Regions from separate parts of the Paenibacillus sepulcri genome, predicted to be linked through region 3. Evidence: riboswitches for the same ligand, from Rfam matches in the RefSeq annotation. Region 3 holds a riboswitch; each other region holds the start of a gene.
The links. A riboswitch is a leader RNA that binds a small molecule or an ion and turns the genes downstream of it on or off. The one in region 3 is predicted to bind thiamine pyrophosphate.

Region 1 (6,540 bases), 6.0 Mb from region 3:
TCTTTTTCAAGAGAAGACCTCCATTTGGGATACATGATTGTGTTCCCTCTTGTTTTCTCCTCTTGGCGATGCTTTTATGCAAAAATTTAATCCAAACTTATCCGCTCCTTTGGATTAGCTATAGAAATCCCGTGCATTATGAAGCAATATGGAAGCTGCCTCACCGGCAGGTAAATCTTTCAGGGAGGCAATTGCCATAGCCACGTCCCGTACCATGGCCGGCTTGGTGATTTGTCCGGCGAAAGGACCTTCGAACGGCCAGGGACCGTCCGTTTCCGTCATCATCAGTTCAATGGGATAAGCGCTCACCATCTGCCGGATTTCTTCTTCATAAAGCACATCCGGTGTTACCGACAAAAAGTAACCGGCTGCACGCATCCGCTCCAAAGTGGCTTCGGAGCCTTTGAACCAATGGAAATGCGCACGCCGGACGCCGTGCTTCTCCAGAATATCGCAGGCTTTGTCTCCATCCTCGTAGACCGCGTGCAGAACGACCGGACGATCAAGTTCGGCAGCCAGAGCGGCAAATTGATCAAGCGCCAGCAGATAAGGACTCTCATCAAAGTCCACGCCCGCTTCACGGGCTTCCATACGCGAATAATAAGGCAGCCCAACCTCTCCGATTGCAAAAACCTCCTCGGCCTGATGGCGCTCCCTGATCCATTGTACAAGCTCCTGCAGCTGGCCCTCGCCAGGAAGATGCTGCTCGGGATGAAAGCCATAAGCCGGAATCACTCTTCCCGGATGCCTTGCGGCAATCTCCCGGTTTATTTTGCAGGAATCCAGATGCATGGATACGGCAACGACTGCAGCAATTCCGTTGTGAAAAGCCCCATTCAGCAGACTCTCCCGTTCCTCCGGCGCATATAAATCCACATGCAAATGCGCATCGATATATGAGCCTTCGTTCAAGCCGGTATTCCCTTTCAATGCATAGCCTCCTCCTTGCGCTTGCTCTCAAACGTTCCATCCGGCTTGAGAAGCTCATAAATTTCCAGCTTCATGGCATTGAATACCGGTTCATTCCACAGCTGCTCCCCGCTGCGCGGGCGCGGGAAAGGAACCGCAATTTCCCGGAGAACGACAGCCGGAGAAGCCGACAGCACAATGATGCGGTCCGAGAGCAGGAGCGCCTCTTCAATACTGTGAGTGACAAACAGGACAGACCGGCGGTGTTCCTCCCACAGGGACAGCAGCCAGGTTTGCATATGCAGTCTGGTCAGCGCATCCAGAGCACCGAAAGGCTCATCCAGACACATCAGGGGCTGAGGGGAAAGCAAAGCACGCAGGAAGGAAACGCGCTGCTGCATGCCTCCGGAGAGGACATGAGGATAAGAGTCAGCCAATCCGCTTAGACCGACGCGTTCCAGCCATTCCTTTGCCAGGGTCCGTCCTTCTCTGCGGGGGAGGCCCGCTATGGATAAAGCAAGCTCAATATTGCCCGTTACGGTCAGCCAAGGCAGCAATGCAGCCTGCTGCGGCATATAAGCGATTCTGCCCCGATCGCCGAGACTGATTCGGCCGTCAATCCGGATCTCACCTGAAGAAGGCCGCTCAAGTCCGCCAATAATTTGGAAGAGAGTCGTTTTCCCGCTGCCGGATGGTCCAATTAACGAGACGAATTCACCTTCCTTCACATGAAAGGTCACATCGGACAATACAAGCTTGGAAGAGTTTCCTTCATTAAAACGCTTGGATACAGCCTTCAGCTCAAGCGCATTCTGTGTCATATAATTAATGTCACGCTCCTTTCTCGGGTTTGCGCCTGCCTCCGCGCACCAGTATTTGCTCAGCCAAACTGATAATTCCAAACAGAATGAGACTCAGAACGACAATAATCGCGATAGCGGAAAATACATTAGCCGTCTGCCAGCCCCGTTGGGACACCAGCATAAAGTTGCCCAGTCCCTCGCTTCCGCCAATCGATTCGGCGTAAATTGCGCTGATCACGCTGTAGGAAGCGGCGATTTTCAGGCCCGAGAACAGATAGGATACGGCGTTGGGAAGCTCCAGGCGCCAGAACAGCTGGCTCTTGGACGCACCGATCATCTTCATATAGTCGACCAGCTTTGGATCGCTTTGCGTAAGTCCCGTAAGCATGGCTACAACAACGGGAAAAAAACAGACGAGCATAATCAGTATGAGCCTCGGGAGTATGCCAAAGCCAAACCACACCACCAGCAGCGATCCCAGTGCGATAACGGGCACGTTCTGGGTCAGAACCAGCAGCGGGTAGAAACCGGCTTTGGCTCCCGGTATAAGATGCAGCAAAGCGGCGAGCACGAAGCCCGCCGCCGTTCCTGCCGTAAAGCCGAGCAGAGTCACGCCCAGCGTTGACAGCGTATGATGAAACAGACGCGGCGCCTCCGAGACTGTGTTGGACGCAATCGCAAGCGGAGACGGGAGAATGTAGGGCTCGATATCAAAAACAGCCACCGCCGCCTGCCACAACACAATAAAAACAGCCAATACAATTACAGGAGGCCCATATTTGCGAAGCTTACTGACCATCTGGATATTTCTCCAGCAGCCTGCCCATGGACGCGCCGCTTTCGGGATTATAGTACACTTTGATTTGTGAGATTACGGATGGGCAACCCATCACGGTCATCGCATCATTCATCTCCTGCACGATAGACAGCAGATGATTCAATTCCCCTTCCATCGTCGTTTCAAGCGGCGCTACACGGTAAGGCACGCCTGATGCTTTAATAATCTCGATGGCACGGTCCACATACGGGATGACGCTTTCCCCTCCAGGTGTATGCGGCAGTATTTGAATGCTTAATAAGGCGTTCGCCATGTCGTTTCCTTCCCCTTTCGCTATTTTGAGTTCCCTCCGGCCTTTATCGGTTATTCAGGCAAAAATTCGTTTGTGAAGGCTTTATCCGCCTCGAGTTTTTTATCCAGCAGCTTATGCTCAAACATCCAGTCGGCATAATTCGTCCATACTTCCGGTTTTTGCTCCCCCCAGCGGGCTGCATCATCCTGATAGCGCGGGCTGAGCCATTTCTGGCTGGCCCGGACCAGATCGGCGTTCAGATCCGGCTCCGCCTTGATCAGAATTTCCGCCGCATCCTCGGGATGATCGATCGCAAAGATATACCCTTCGGATGCTCCGGCTACGAATGCTTTTACAATGTCGCTGCGCTCGGCAATCATCTTCTCATTCGTTTCCAGCACAGGCGTATAATAGTCCAGCTTGTCGCTGTAATCGGTCAAGTAAATCATGTTGATTTTATCCCCGCGAAGCTCGGCCTCCACGCCGGTCCATGCATAATAAATCCAGGCAAAATCAATGTTTTTCTTCACAGCGGTGAAGAAATCAGCATCGCCGATGTTCACGATTTTCACTTTGCCCGCATCCGCCTTCTGCTCCTGCATCAATGAATCGATGACGGCCTCCTCGGCCGGAGAGCCCCAGCCGCCATAGGTTTTACCCTCAAAATCGGTCGGCGTCTTGATATTCTTGTCCGCAGGCGAAGCGAAGCCCGAGGTGTTGTGCTGGATGACAGCGGCTATGGAAACCAGCGGCACACCCTGAATCCGCGCTTGTGTAATCCCTTCCTGATAACCTACTCCGAAATCCGCCGCGCCCGTGGCCACCATCGTGTCGGCACCGGCTTCGCCGGGTTGGATGATTTCCACATCAAGTCCATGGTTTTTGAAAAAACCGTTGTCCCGGGCTACATACAGCCCTGTATGATTCGTATTCGGCGTCCAGTCCAGCACGACCTTCACCTTCGTTAAGGCAGCGGTCTGTCCGGCATCCGTGTTGCCGGACTCCTGGCTGGCTCCGTCCGCATCCGCACCGCTGCTGTTTGTACCCGCCGCGTTGTCTGCCTGCTCCGTATTATTCTCTTTGGCTCCGCAGCCCGCGAGCGTGAGCAGCAGGATAAGCACCGCTATTCCCCATTTTGCCATTGTGAACCGTTTGTTTACTGCCATGATCTGCGCTGCTCCTCCCCAATATCGTTCAAGATAAGCGACAACTTCTTCACATAACCCCGATTTGTCCATAAGAAAAAGCGCCCTCCCGATGGAAGACGCTTGTAAACGGCTTTGTAAAATCCGCCCCCCTGCTTTCACTTAAAACCATGAAAACGGGCTGGCTACAATGCAATTCCTACGCTGGCATTATCCAGATCAGGTCAAAGGGTCGGGATTGTAACGGTATCCCCTCTCAGCCGGCCTACTCCAGCTCCCCATGTCATATTCAGTTATGTCGCATCTCCTATTATAGCAAACAATGCGCAAAATGCCACCTGAATGTTGACATATAACAGGTTGCTTGATCCGTTAAATATACGGGGGCCTTGTGGTGATTTTACAATCGTTTGCCTATCAGTCTCATAAAATCCGCAAATAGAGGCCATTCTTGGCCTACTCCATTACGGAGAACTTGGAATAGCATGTATGATCTACGAGGAAAGGGGGAAATCAGCATGGGAACTTTTCTTGATCAACGCAGCTCGATGAATGCGAATGCTTCCGGCTCCATCAACGTTGCGCTTACCGCAGCTCCGGCATTGTTCGGAGTTATCGGTCTGCAAACCCGCAGCGTCGCGAACCCGATTGTGGATCTTACAGGAACAATCGGATTCAGCGCTCTAGTTGCAGGTACCACCGTTGCTGTCCAGGTTGTTCGCGGAACCTTGATTACAGACACCATTATTTATTCCGCCATCTTCACAGCTGGTATTGCAGGCGTTAATACACGCAGCTTTACCGCACAAGACCTTTTGGCTCCCGCCGCTGCACAAACGACTTACTCTGCTTTTATAAGCAGTGCCGTCGTTGGTTCATCACGGGTCGGCCCCGAAGTGTTCTGGGGACTTGCCTCTTCAACGGTCTAATTCTTCAAAGAAGCTATACGGCCTAGACCGTGTAGCTTCATTTTTTACCTATTTGCGCACTGGAAAGGGTGGATTGAATTGATTTCGGTCAGTTTATGCATGATCGTGCGTAATGAAGAGAAGGTGATCGCACGATGTCTCGATTCGGTTGCGGATTTGATGGACGAAATCATTATCGTCGATACCGGATCGTCGGACCATACGAAAGAAATCGTATCCAGGTATACGAATCATATATACGACTTCGAATGGATTCACGATTTTGCCGCAGCCCGCAATTTTTCCTTCAGCCATGCTGCCAAGGATTATATTTGCTGGCTCGATGCGGATGATGTTTTCCTGGAGAAGGACCGGCAGGCGTTCCTGAAATTGAAAAACGACCTGACTTCCGATTACGATACGGTCCTGATGGATTACGTCCTGTCCCGGGACTTTCAGGGAAATGCCCAGCTGTTCACACGCCGCAACCGGCTGGTTAAACGTGCGCGCAGTTTTCAATGGGTCAACCCTGTGCATGAAGTGCTCGTTGTCGACGGCAGGGCGCTGTCTTCCGGCATTGAAGTTACCCACGCGCCAATGCGCGAGCATAAAGACCCGCTTCGGAATATTTCGATACTGGAAGAAACGATCCGCAAAGAACAGGGGAACATGAGCGCCCGGGTCCATTTCTATTATTCTAATGAGCTCATGGATCACAAACGCTGGGATGAGGCGATTGACAGCTATGAATCCTTCTTAAGGAGAGAAGTCGATTATTTTGAAGACCACCACGCAGCCTGCGGACAGCTTGCGCATTGTTATCATGCAAAAGGCGATGCGAAGAAGGAACTGCAGAGCCTGCTCAAATCCTTCGAGTATGACCTCCCCCGCGCGGATATTTGCTGCAGAATTGCCTATTGGCACGAGGAGCACAGCGATTACGAGAAGGCCATATTTTGGTATGAGATGGCGCTCACACGGGAAATGCCCCCGAACCATTTCGGATTAATGAACAAAATATGCTGGACCTGGGCTCCGCACGTGCAGCTCGCAATCTGTTACGGGAAGCTCGGTCAGCTGGACAAAGCCTGCGAACATACTGAAAAAGCTCTTGAATACTTGCCGGGCGATGCGAATCTGCTTGCCAACAAAAGCCAGTTGGAAGGCGCTCTCCGGTCACTGAAAGCTGCAGAAACCAAGGCTCCGGCAGAAACGGCGGCAATTAAAAACGAAGGAGGCGGATGATCCCCGTGAAGACGAGCATCATAGTCCTGACATGTAACGGACTTCCTTATACACAGAAGTGCTTAGAGAGCATTCGGGCATATACGCCGCCGGATGCTTATGAACTGATTGTGGTCGATAACGGCTCGTACGACGGAACCGTGAAGTGGCTTCAAGATCAACCGGACCTTAAGGTCGTCTATAATCAAGAAAATCTCGGTTTTCCGAAAGGCTGCAACCAAGGGATGGAGCTGGCCACGGGAGAGAATCTGCTCCTGCTCAACAATGATACGGTGCTCACGCCAAGATGGCTCGACCAGCTTCTCGCCTGCCTTTACAGCAGCGGAGAAATCGGCGCGGTTGGTCCCGTCACCAACGCTGCCGCTTATTATTCGGCCCTTCAAGTGCCTTACAGCTCGTTGGATGAGATGATCCCGTTCGCCGAACAATATAACCGTTCTGATCCTTCGAAATGGGAGGA
Region 2 (6,540 bases), 720 kb from region 3:
TACAACAAGAATTACTTATGGCAAGCGGTGGGCGGCAGCCTTGTAAGTGGAGAAGGCCGAAACTTTGGCAGCTCACGGACCTACACATACTCGGAGTCCAGCAACTACGACACCTTCTTGAAGACATTCGATATGAATAATAATGGATTTGGAAATAATCGTCTTTCACCGTGGCGAGCTGCAACCCGTTTTAATACCGGTATGACGGACCTTCTCATTAACAAAAACGGGACGCATATCCAGTTCGATCATGGGACATCCCAAATCAGGTCGAACAAAAAATATCTTTATTTTGATGAAAAGCAATACTTGAATGGGAAAGTTATAACGACACTCTATGCATTGGACCCTAAAAAAGTATCTCCGCAAGAATCGTATATGGACAGCAGCAATTTTAATTTGCTCTACCGTTACACCAATGGTTCCCCTTACGTTTTCACGAAGACTTTGCCGGGAACCTACTTTATAGACAAATGGGAATTGGCTGATCAGTATATTTACATCCAGAATAACGATGCATTTACCGTGCTGGATGCAAGAACGGGTGCAGAAGTGGCAACGAAGAATGCAGCCGATATGGGACTGAGTAATACGGCCAACGGAGTCAGCAACTGGACCGTAAGCCATGCCAACGGAAACAAAATTATGGTCCGCCGGGACAATAATAGTAATCAAAATACGACCTGGACTACCCAATGGAGAGAAGTTGGCCCGGATCTGTCGGTTGCTGAAAAACCTGACTGGTTGATTCCGGCTTCGCGTTCTTCCATTCAGGGGCTAAACTTGGTATACAAAGTATTATTGCCGATCTATACCGATCCTGCAGGTGCCGTATATACGTATCAAGGCTATGCCTCAACGGGCCCTAGTAATACTTATTTCCGCGACATGAGCGTCACAAAATACAATGCGGATATGAGCTTAGCCTGGAGACAATACTTGACGGCTGCAGGAGAGCCCGGCTATACCGGCCAAGATATCAATGGAGGCGGCAGCAGTATTACGCGCTATAGCGGATTTGCCATGAACCCCTTCAATAATGAAATAACCGCAAGCAATTACGAATATCCCAATACGTACTTCACCGTCTTGAATGCAAGTGACGGCACGCCAAAAAGTCGAATGGCTCAGAACGGCATGACAATACCAACCTACCGATTTGGAACAGATGGCGATACCCCCTATACCATGGATTGGAACGGGAACTATGTAGCAGGTGCCAATAAATCCATGACTGCAGACGGGTATACAACCGATTTTGAGATCGATAAAGGGATGGGTGATTGCGGAACCAAGCCAGTCAACATTTACGATCAAAACGGCGCACTGATTGCCCAAAACGGTTCAGGGTGTAACTGGGGTAATGGCGGTCAGATCATGGGGGAATATTTTGGAGATGGAGCGTTCTTCTATGTTCAATATGAAGCCGCCAGGGATCAACCATCGTTAGGCGTAGCAATAGGCACGCCCACCACCACGCCGCTTGTTAAAAAGACGTTTACGAACGGTCAATATGTATCGGACCTTTCACTCAACGATGTGGAAATGAAGTTCAACCTCCGAATGGAGGATATAGACTACGACCGGGAGATGGCCGGCTTCTCCTTCCGGATGCAGGACACACGCAACCGGTACGCGGTGGAAACCGATGGCCATGTGTTCAATCTGGTGAAATACGTGAACGGCGCACCAACAGTGCTGAGAGCAGGCTCGTATCCGTTTGAATCAAACAAAAGCTATGCCCTGAGGATCAAGACGGTCGGCAGTCAGATCGATGTGTTCCTCAATAATATCCCGATCCTGACCGCGGCGGATGGCAGCTATGCAGAAGGGCGTTTTGGCTATTTCAGCGACAAAGCCTATGTCGTGTTCAGCGCCTTCACGTACAAAGCGATCCAGAATAAAATTGAATGGTCGGACAGCTACGCGATATGGGATGCAGGCACAGCCACGGCGGAGGCCGCTTACCATAACATTCAGTTTCTGGATCCGGAGGGCGATCCCAAGGCGGGCTCCTATCAGTGGAGCATTCAGCATACGCCGCGTTTCATCAACAATCAGGGCGTGTCGGCCATGAACGGTCAAACCTTCAGCTCCGAGCGGCTGACCTTCGATAAGGTAGGGGATTACATCGTTACACTGAGGGCGAAGGACGATCCGCACCCAAGCTATCTCTATTCGGATATGACCTTTGATGAATACCGTAAAAACTCGAATCCGTTTGCGAAAAGAGTCACCGTTCACCGCAGGCCGGTCTCTCAGTTTATGGTCGTTCCTGCAGCTGACGGCAAACTGATCTGGACCGACAGCAGCTATGACCCGGACCGGTATATCAGTCCTGACAATTACTCGACTGAACCGTCCACCATTGATTACCGGGCCACCCGGGGAATCCTGGAGAAGAAGTTCTACTACGCCGCCCCATCCGGGAGCATTGTCTACGAAAAGCTTGTAACTCCGCAGGAACGGGGTTTATATGAAATTGGCATGGCTGTGAAGGACGAATATGGCGCATGGTCGGATTACACCGTCATATCCCTGGATATCTCCACAATACCGACACCCAATACGCCGCCGGTTCCCGGATTCACGACGAGCTATGTGAATACTTTCCGCAACGTTCCGGTTGTTATGGATTCTAGGGCCTATGATGCCGAGGATGGTGGACGGGAGAACCTGCCGCATGCGTACTACATTCGCAATATGACAACTGGCGATGGGGAATTATTGCAGAGCACGTCACGGACATTCTGGAGCAAGGTGTTCAACACACTCGGCACCTTCAATATCCGGCAGGTCGTGCAGGATTCGGCAGGAGCCGAGGCGCAGTACAACGGGCAGGTCACGATATACAACCAGATACCGCAAGCCCGGATTACAGTGCCTGAAAGCACGGATCAGAATAATCCGGCGAAGCTAACGGAATTCCGGCCGGCGTTTCAATGGAATTATGCGGATGCTGACGGAGATTTGCAAACCCGATACCAGCTTCAGATTTTCAAATATGGCGGAGAGCTGTATCGGGATACGGATATCAAGCCGGGCCGGGAACTCTCTTGGCGGCCAACTGTCGACCTGCCTGAGCATGTGTACATGTATGTCATAATCCGTGTGTATGACGGCTATGACTGGAGCAATTGGAGCGATCCGAAATACTTCTATATCGAAACGAACCGGCCGCCTGCAGCCGATTTTGACTGGACCCCCAAACCGGTGTATGAAGGGGATTCGATCCGGATCAGCCATACCATTGACGATCCCGACCTGGATACCTTACAGGTTATCTATATTGTCAAGGATCCGGAGGGAGGCTCACAAACCTTCAACTCCTTTCTTAATAGTCCCTATGGTCACACCGGGCCAGGTTTCAGAGGAGACAAGGCAGGGAAATATAAAGTCGAGCTTACGGTCCAGGACGGCCAAGCGCCGCCGGTTGTGGTGCGCAAGGACATACCGGTGCTGCCGCTTGACGTCAAGGGTCAGGTGATGCATACGGATTTGTGGGACCAGCGCCGCAGAGAATACAATATGAATCAAAACGGCGATGCAGACAGCCCGCGCGGTTATGAGGTCTTTTGGGCAGGTGAGAAGTTTGTGCTGCATGCCCAAACGACCGATACGGTTACAACTACCCAAGCGAATACTGTTGAGGTGACAATGAACGGCTTCACGACCCATCTGGATGCCGCGAACGCGCGGCGGACCAGCTGGAGCGGGAGTATGTGGGATGAAAGCTTCGAGAAGCTGGAGGATGGACCGCTGACGTTTACGTTCACCTCTACTTACAACAACGGGACCATGAAGACAGACTACGTAACCGTCACGGTTGCAGGCAATGTGCAGCAGACGGTTGGCATTCATCGAAGAAATTGAACATTATAAGTTGACTGCGTGTGCGTTCACGCGATATAGTCGTACTAGGAAATCCACTAGGGGCGCCCGCATGGGCTGAGATAAAGCGCTGATCGCTTTGGTCCCTTTGAACCTGATCTGGGTTATGCCAGCGTAGGAAAGTGGGCTTGTCTGTGCGATTATGGGCTGGATCTATGCAAATGTCTTTTCGCATAGACAGGATGCCTCACTTATTCGGACAATGAAGCATAGTCTTCATATGCCGGATGGAAATTGCCGCATTCAAACCGCTCCCATGCCGGAGCGGTTTTTTTAACCTTATAGAATTTATAAGCTTCACTCCTATAAATTTCTATACGGTCCAAGGGAAGAAATTTGCTCAGCCGCAAAGGACGGCAGAACGGATTCTTCCTGGTTCGCTCCAGCATGTAGTGTGTCAAGGAATGCTGTCGGTGAACGGGCTGAAGCCTGCTCATACCGGGAACTGATAGGACAGGGAACAGCCTGCCCTTGGCTCGTTCCAATTTTTCCGCACCGTCTATGCCGCTGTACCTTGCGAGCCTCCTAGGGGATTATCCAAATTACCTTGGGAGGTTTTTTGATATGACGATCATGGCTGGAGCATTGCCGGGCAGTCGCAAAGTGTATGTGCAAGGAAGCCGTTCGGATGTACGGGTGCCGATGAGGGAGATTGAACTGTCGCCGAGTATCAGTAGAAGCGGTGAGGTGCAGATGAACGAACCGGTTCGGGTATATGATTCCAGCGGTCCGTACACGGATTCCGCTTATCGGGCCGATGTGCGCAAGGGTCTGCCGGCTCTTCGCCGGTCATGGATTGAAGATCGGGGAGATGTGGAGCGCTATGAAGGGCGTGTGATTCAGCCGCTTGATAACGGTTTCCACTCGGAGAAAGCGGCAGGCAGCCAAGGAGCAGAACCGTACCCGGCTTTAAACCACACACCGCTAAGAGCTGTCCGCGGGCGCAATGTGACCCAATTATTTTATGCCCGCAGGGGAATCATTACGCCGGAGATGGCATTTATTGCTGTTCGTGAAGGGGTAGAGGCAGAGCTTGTGCGAAGCGAGGTAGCGGCAGGAAGAGCTATTATACCGGCGAATATCAATCATCCGGAGAGCGAACCGATGATTATCGGGCGCCGCTTCCACGTCAAGATCAATGCCAACATCGGTAATTCAGCCGTTGCCTCATCCATCGAGGAGGAAGTGGAGAAAATGACATGGGCCACCCGCTGGGGCGCCGATACGGTCATGGATCTCTCCACGGGCAGGAACATTCATACAACCCGCGAATGGGTCGTGCGAAACTCGCCGGTTCCGGTCGGCACAGTGCCTATCTATCAGGCGCTGGAAAAGGTGAACGGAAAGGCGGAGGATCTGAGCTGGGAGGTGTACCGCGATACTCTGATCGAGCAGGCCGAGCAAGGGGTAGATTATTTTACCATTCATGCGGGTCTGCTGCTGCGTTACATTCCGCTTACGGCCAAGCGGGTAACGGGGATTGTTTCGCGGGGCGGGTCGATTATGGCGGCATGGTGCCTGGCGCATCAACGCGAGAACTTTCTGTATACGCATTTTGAAGAAATTTGCGAAATTATGAAACAATATGATGTTTCATTCTCTCTCGGCGACGGGCTGCGTCCCGGCTCCATTGCAGATGCCAACGACGAGGCTCAATTCGGAGAGCTGGATACTCTTGGCGAGCTGGCTCAAGCTGCATGGAAACATGAAGTGCAGGTGATGATCGAAGGCCCCGGCCATGTTCCGATGCATCTGATCCAGGAGAATATGGAGCGTCAATTGAAGGTGTGCCGGGAGGCGCCATTCTATACACTGGGTCCGCTGACGACGGATATTGCTCCGGGCTACGACCATATCACTTCGGCTATCGGGGCGGCGATGATAGGCTGGCTTGGTACGGCGATGCTCTGTTATGTCACACCGAAGGAGCATCTGGGACTTCCCAATAAAGAGGATGTGAAGGAAGGCGTGATTGCGTACAAGATCGCGGCGCATGCCGCTGATCTGGCGAAGGGGCATGCGAACGCGCAAATACGGGACCATGCGCTTTCCAAAGCGAGGTTCGATTTTCGCTGGCGCGATCAGTTTCATCTCTCGCTTGATCCGGAACGGGCGATGTCCTATCACGATGAGACGCTTCCTGCAGATGCGGCCAAATCGGCCCATTTTTGCTCGATGTGCGGTCCGAAATTTTGCAGCATGCGAATCACACAGGACATCCGCGAGCAGGCTGTTCGGGACTTGGAAGGAGAAGATAATGCAAAGCGGACAGGATTTGAAGCACAGCTTTAGTAGGCGGTGTTCCTTCTTTTTGCGATGCTGATTGACTTCGTCCAAAACGGCATGCAAACCGCCCCGCCATCCCTATCATGCCGCCTATAGACGCGCCGGGCGGCTTCAGTTTAAGTCAAAGCGGCTGGTAAAATATTGAACGATAGCGTTATAATAATGAACAATCGCTTATGAGAAAGGATGCTGCTGCTCCATGCCCGTCACCTCACATCTTCTTCGCCAAGAGACTCCTGAACCTGTACGGATCGGCTATCAATTGTTTCTTCCTTCGGATTACGAGAGGAATACCGGGAAGAAATGGCCGCTCATCCTGTTCCTGCACTGCATCAAGAAGCGGGGCGATGATCTGGCTCTGCT
Region 3 (6,540 bases):
TATTTTCTTTAACCTCATCATGCAGATGGTGAACGCTTTCCAGGAGTTTACCGCGGCGATGGTGATTACAAGCGGCGGACCGCTGAATTCCACCTACCTGTACGGGCTGCTTATTTATGAGAACGGGTTCAAGTATTTTAAAATGGGCTACGCGTCGGCACAATCCTGGGTGCTGTTCGTCATTATAATGATTTTTACACTGGTTATTTTTAAATCCTCATCCAAATGGGTGTACTACGAAGATGGTGGCAAATGATGAAGAATCTGTCCAAAATCGGCGCTTACCTGGTATTGATCGTATTCGGCTTTATTATGATCTACCCGCTGCTCTGGATGGCGGCGGCTTCCTTCCGGTCCAATGCAGAGATTTATACTTCAATCGGATTAATTCCGAAGCGGGTGATCTGGGACGGTTTTGTGGAAGGCTGGAAGGGCTCCGGTCAATTCACGTTCGGAACGTTCTACGCCAATTCCTTTCTGCTGGTCGTTCCCACTGTCATCGGTACGGTCGTCTCAAGCGTTCTTGTCGCTTACGGATTCACAAGGTTTCAATTTCCGCTGAAGAAGGTGCTGCTGGCAGTCATGATAGCAACATTGATGCTGCCCCATGCGGTGCTGATCATTCCGCGTTACCTGCTGTTCCGGAATTTCGGATGGCTGGACAGCTATTTGCCATTTGTCGTTCCGGCTTTCCTCGGGGGATATCCGTTCTTCATCTTTATGATGGTTCAATTTATACGCGGTCTGCCGAGCGAGCTGGATGAATCGGCGAAAATAGACGGCTGCAATTCCTTTACGATTCTGACCCGGATCCTGATGCCGCTGTGCAAGCCTGCGCTGTTCTCCGTCAGTATTATTCAATTCATCTGGCTGTGGAATGAATTTTTCAACACGCTGATCTATGTGAACAGCGTCAGCAAATTTACGCTTCAACTGGCGCTGAGGATGTCTATCGACGCCACCTATGATATTCAATGGAATCAGATCATGGCGATGTCATTACTGACGATGCTGCCCTGCATGATTATCTTTTTCCTGGCGCAAAAGCATTTTGTAGAAGGAATTTCTACAACCGGATTGAAGGGTTAATAGAGTACTTTTATTTGCGGGGAGGAATATTTATATGCTGCATCCATTTATGGGAATCAAGGATTATGGCAAAGTAGGCATGTCGGTAGCGGAATCATCCCACAAATTGCATCGAATCGGCTATGTGGACCGCAGATTGATGAAGCTTGAGGCCGGGCATATGGTGGCGCGCCCCGAATATGAGGTGAAGGGGGCGCTCTCCCGCCTCATGTGGCAGGATGCCTCGCATTGCGATCAGCTGCGCAGCCGCTGCAAGCAGCTCCGAATGAGCTCGTCGGCCTTCGACAAGTCGCCGGACCCGAATCTGGAGCTGCTGATGGACGAGGTGCTGAAATCCGCGGATACGCTGCAGCTGATGAGAGCGTTGTTCGAGGTGGTGAAACCGGATCAAATCCGCTCTGCGCGGGCATATATGGCAAGCGCCCAGCCCATTGTCGATGAGCCGACGATTCATTTATTGAAGCATCAATTGATGGACCGGGAGGAGCAGCTGGAGTGGGGGAATGAGGCCGTACGGCATTTCACGGCCGATGCCACTGAGAAAATGGTGGCCGATGCCGACCGCTGGGTCGAATACCTTCGTAATTTGCTGGCTGCAGCCGGAGGGATTGACGGGGATCTCGCCAAGGAGGAGCCCGATCCCGAGCTTGCGGTTGCCGCCCAGCTATTCGAGCTGCCTGCTTCCAGCACGCGCGACGAGCGGTTCCGCAGCGCAGTGAGCAAATTCAAGGAATTTCAGTTCGAGGACTCCGAGGCGGGCCGATTCGAAATGATGATGTTTACGCGCTTCTTCGAGATGTCTCCGGCGGAAGCGGTTGCCTGCGTCCACTTTCAATCCGAAGGCAAGCCATGGGAGTTCTACCTCGATACCGCCAGGCATGCCTGGGACGAGGTCAGACATTCCTGGTTCGGCGAAGCGGCGCTGCGCGTCAAGGGCTATGATATTTACGACAAGCCGAACTGGACGGGCTGGCTGGACATGACGCTGCAGCTGTTCGAGCCGGACGAGGCCTATACGCATCTGACGATTGCCATTGAGAAAGCGGCGATGAAATATCCGCCTGGCAAGCGCGAGGAATGGGAATTTTGCCGCGACATTGCCCGGGATCCGCTCATGACGACCTTCCAGGACTTCGACTGGGCCGACGAAGTGGTGCATGCCGGTTTCGGACAGCGCTGGATCGTGAATGACGTGCATAAAGGGGATCTGAAGCAGGCGATGACTTCCTCGGCAGAAACAGTCGAGAAGAGAGGGGCCTATATGGCGAAGTTCGACCATCAGGGAGCAGAGCCGAAAAGCCCGTATGCCGGCGGGTATTGAGAGGGAAATAATGTCTTAACGCTTGCCCTTTCAGATGCGGCTTCTTCCTGGCCGCATAAGGTTGGACCCGCATATTTGCAGCCTTCCAACAGATTTTTATTTGCTTTTTCTAGCATTCGTGATAGTATAAAGCCAATTGCATAGGATGTATCACTAGGGGAGCCGAATGGCTGAGATTGAAGATGAATTCAAACCCTTTGCACCTGATCTGGGTAATACCAGCGTAGGGAAGTGGTCTCACGATTGGTCTATCGGCATATGAATAAGTATGCTATTGCCTAGTTGAACAGGGCCGCCTTCTTATCTGGAGGGCGGTCTTTTTTGTGTTTTTATCCATACCGTAGTCTGGGAGGGCGGTGAACGTTTGACGGCATTGGAATTACATATAATTTCGGATGGCCGGCAGGATCTGGAAGCCTATGCGAAGACTGCCGGGAAGATTCATCCGTATGTGACTTCCTTTCATCTGCGGGAACCGGCGAGGAATGCTTCCGAGCTGTGGCAGGGGGTGCAAGCTCTGCTGGCCGAAGGCGTTCCGGCCGGGAAAATAATGATTAATGACCGGATCGATGTAGCATGGGCCGCCCGGCTGCAGGGCGCTCAGCTATCCTTCCGCAGTCTGGGCGTACGGGAAGCCAGAATGGCTTTTCCCGGACTTCGGCTGGGCTGCTCCGTGCATGGAATAGAGGAGTCTGTCGTGGCCGGGCAGCAGGGAGCGGATTTCCTGATTTATGGTCATATATTCGCAACGGCTTCCAAGCTGGGGCAGGAGCCGAGAGGGATCGGTGCTCTGGCGCATATGGTCCGGAGCGCAGATATACCCGTAATCGCCATTGGCGGAATTAATCCGGAGCGCGTGCAGCAGGTCCGGGCAGCAGGAGCAGCGGGTGTAGCGGTGCTGTCGGGCATTATGCAGGCGGCGGATCCTATGGGAGCCGCCTTGCAGTATGCCGAAGCTTTGAACAGACGAGGAGACGAATCAGATGACGAAAATGTTTGATGCGATCATTGTGGGCGGAGGGGTGATTGGAAGCTCGATCGCTTACCATATGGCGGCAAGAGGCATGAAGGTTGTGCTGCTGGAGCGTGACCGGCTTGCCGGGCAGGCCTCCAATGCCGCTGCCGGCATGCTTGCCGCACAGGCGGAAATCAACGAAGCGGGGCCTTTATTCGAGCTGGCCCTCCGCAGCCGCGCGCTCTTCCCCTCACTTGCCGCCCAGCTTCGAGAGCTCAGCGGAATTGATATCGGACTGGAGCGCAAGGGGCTGCTGCGCATCGCCACAACCGTCGCGCAGATGAACGAGCTTCAGCATGCGATCGAATTTCAGCGCAAAGCGGGGCAACAGGCAAGCTGGCTGACCGGTCGTGAGGTTCGCAAGCTCGAGCGGGCGCTTGCCCCGGATATTCTGGGCGCCATGCTTGTTGAAGAGGACGGGCATGTGCTGGCCCCGGAGCTTTCCCTTGCTTTTGCCAAGGCGGCCGCGGCGCTGGGAGCGGATATACGGGAATATGCGGAGGTTCAATCGCTTGTTCTGGAGCAGGGCTCTGTATGCGGAGTCCGCATTCGGGACACAACCTTGTACGGCAGCCGCGTCGTCATTGCCTCCGGCACCTGGAGCGGGCCGCTTATGGAGCAGGCTGGACTTTCAAGTCCTGTTTTCCCTGTTCAGGGAGAATGCTTCTCGGTGCTTACCCATGCTCCGCTGGTGCAGGCGACGATCTTCGGCGATGATTGTTATCTCGTTCCCAAGAAGGGCGGACGGCTTATTGTCGGAGCCACGATGAGAGAGCATTCCTATGACCGCAAAGTCACGCTGGGGGGGATTGGCAAACTCCTCGAAGCCGCCAAGCTGCTGGTTCCGGATATTGTGCATGCGGAATGGGAAAAAGCCTGGTCGGGACTGCGGCCGCAGACTGCGGACGGATTGCCTTTCCTGGGGGAGCATAAGGAGCTGCGGGGCTTGTACGTGGCGGCCGGCCACTATCGCAATGGCATACTGCTTAGTCCCATTACCGGGCAATTGGCCGCTGATTGGGCGGAGGGTAAAGCGGCAGAGGCCGATTATCTCGACGCTTTTCGATTGGACCGGCAGATGGACATGAAAGGAGCGATGAACCAGGATGAATTTGCACATTAATGGCGAGAACGTTGAAGTGCCCGGTACTTTAGCATCCGTGCACGACCTGCTCCGTCATTTCGGTTTGGAGGAGAAGGTAGTAATTGTAGAGTGGAACCAGAGCATTCTGGAAAAGTCCGCTCACCAGGATACCCGTCTGTCGGACGGAGACCGTATTGAGATTGTCCATTTTGTAGGAGGTGGCTGATATGTTGAAGATTGGAGCGCATGAATTTCATTCCCGGCTGCTGCTCGGCACAGGGAAGTTCCCGGATTTTGAAATCCAGAAGCAGGCCGTCGAGGCTTCGGAATCGCAGATTCTGACGTTCGCCGTGAGAAGGATGAATATTTTTGAGGCGGGCCAGCCTAATTTTCTGGAGATGCTGGATGTGAGCCGCTACACGTTGCTGCCGAACACGGCAGGGGCCAAGACCGCGGAGGAAGCGGTGCGTATTGCCAGATTGGCGAAAGCTTCCGGGCTTTGCGATATGATCAAGGTTGAGGTGATTGGCGACTTCAAGACGCTGCTGCCCGATCCCATCGAGACGCTGAAGGCGTCCGAGATGCTGCTTGCCGAAGGGTTCACCGTTCTGCCTTATACGTCAGATGATGTTCTGCTGGCCAGACGCCTGCAGGATTTGGGCGTGCATGCCATCATGCCGGGCGCATCGCCGATCGGCACAGGGCTTGGGATTATCAATCCGCTGAATCTCGGCTTCATTATTGAACAGGCGACCGTTCCTGTCATCGTGGATGCGGGAATCGGTACACCGTCGGATGCTGCGATTGCGATGGAGATGGGCGCTGATGGCGTGCTGTTGAACACGGCGGTCTCCGGCGCCAAGGACCCTGTCAAGATGGCTTTGGCAATGAAGCTTGCCATTGAGGCGGGAAGGCTGGGCTTCGAGGCGGGAAGAATTCCGAAGAAACGGTATGCGTCGGCCAGCAGCCCGATGGAAGGCTGGAGCTCCAATTGAACGGGCGTTATTCCAGGCAGGAGCTGTTTCCTCCCATTGGCACGGCCGGGCAGGAGAAGCTTGGAAGCAAGCATGTTCTGCTCATTGGAGCAGGAGCGCTGGGCACGGGCAACGCCGAAGCGCTCGTGCGCGCGGGTGTCGGGAAGCTGACGGTTGTGGACCGCGATTATGTGGAGTGGAGCAATCTCCAGCGTCAGCAATTATTCAGCGAAGACGACGCGAAGCGGCGGATGCCCAAAGCGATTGCTGCGAAGGAGCGGCTCCAGTCGCTTAATTCGGAGGTTGAGATCGAGGCGTTGATCATGGATGTGACGACCCGCGACATTGAGCTGCTGGTCCGGGGAGTGGATGTCATTATCGATGCCACGGACAATTTCGACACGCGGCTGCTTATCAATGATATTTCCCAGAAGCACCGTATCCCCTGGATTTACGGGGCTTGTGTGGGCAGCTACGGCATCACCTACACGATCCTTCCGGGCGAAACGCCGTGCTTGAACTGTCTGCTCGAAACCGTCCCGCTTGGGGGAGCGACCTGCGACACGGCAGGCATTATCAGCCCTGCGGTGCAAATGGTAGTCGCCTATCAGACGGCGGAGGCGCTCAAGCTGCTCACAGGCGGGCGCGAGGCGCTTCGCGGCAAGCTGACTTCCTTCGATCTGTGGAACAACCAGCACTCCTCCATCGCGGTGGAGAAGCTGAAGAAGGAGCACTGCCTCTCCTGCGGGAGCAGGCCGACCTACCCGTTCCTGTCGGCATCGAACCATACGAGAACAGCGGTGTTATGCGGAAGAGATACCGTTCAGATTCGTCCGCCCGCTCCCGTGAAACGCGACCTGGAAGCGGAAGCGGCCAAGCTGGCGCAGCAGGGGCGCGTAGAGTTCAACGGATATTTGGTCACGCTTCATATTGCCCCTCACCGGCTTGTGCTCTTCCAGGATGGAAGGGCGCTGGTGCACGGCACCAGCGATGAGGCCGAAGCCAAAAGCCTTTACCACCGCTATCTTGGATAGCCTGAGAAGGCGATGAACAAGTT

Region 1: another riboswitch for thiamine pyrophosphate. It lies ahead of ACFOLF_RS05000 (ABC transporter substrate-binding protein); the one in region 3 lies ahead of ACFOLF_RS30730 (thiamine phosphate synthase).
Region 2: another riboswitch for thiamine pyrophosphate. It lies ahead of thiC (phosphomethylpyrimidine synthase ThiC); the one in region 3 lies ahead of ACFOLF_RS30730 (thiamine phosphate synthase).

Annotation. Positions count from the first base shown of each region.
Region 1 covers NZ_JBHRUP010000001.1:1,106,922-1,113,461, forward strand. The annotation lists gene ACFOLF_RS04975 (WGxxGxxG family protein) at 1-1, opposite strand, end outside; gene ACFOLF_RS04980 (TatD family hydrolase) at 115-930, opposite strand; gene ACFOLF_RS04985 (ABC transporter ATP-binding protein) at 927-1,730, opposite strand; gene ACFOLF_RS04990 (ABC transporter permease) at 1,741-2,511, opposite strand; gene ACFOLF_RS04995 (thiamine-binding protein) at 2,501-2,803, opposite strand; gene ACFOLF_RS05000 (ABC transporter substrate-binding protein) at 2,854-3,924, opposite strand; TPP riboswitch at 4,107-4,218, opposite strand; gene ACFOLF_RS05005 (hypothetical protein) at 4,446-4,856, shown strand; gene ACFOLF_RS05010 (glycosyltransferase) at 4,935-6,080, shown strand; gene ACFOLF_RS05015 (glycosyltransferase) at 6,086-6,540, shown strand, end outside.
Region 2 covers NZ_JBHRUP010000001.1:6,347,125-6,353,664, forward strand. The annotation lists gene ACFOLF_RS27660 (hypothetical protein) at 1-3,873, shown strand, start outside; TPP riboswitch at 3,922-4,029, shown strand; gene thiC (phosphomethylpyrimidine synthase ThiC) at 4,456-6,183, shown strand; gene ACFOLF_RS27670 (carboxylesterase family protein) at 6,377-6,540, shown strand, end outside.
Region 3 covers NZ_JBHRUP010000001.1:7,071,597-7,078,136, forward strand. The annotation lists gene ACFOLF_RS30715 (carbohydrate ABC transporter permease) at 1-256, shown strand, start outside; gene ACFOLF_RS30720 (carbohydrate ABC transporter permease) at 253-1,089, shown strand; gene ACFOLF_RS30725 (hypothetical protein) at 1,124-2,410, shown strand; TPP riboswitch at 2,556-2,657, shown strand; gene ACFOLF_RS30730 (thiamine phosphate synthase) at 2,775-3,410, shown strand; gene thiO (glycine oxidase ThiO) at 3,394-4,548, shown strand; gene thiS (sulfur carrier protein ThiS) at 4,532-4,735, shown strand; gene ACFOLF_RS30745 (thiazole synthase) at 4,737-5,504, shown strand; gene ACFOLF_RS30750 (thiazole biosynthesis adenylyltransferase ThiF) at 5,501-6,517, shown strand.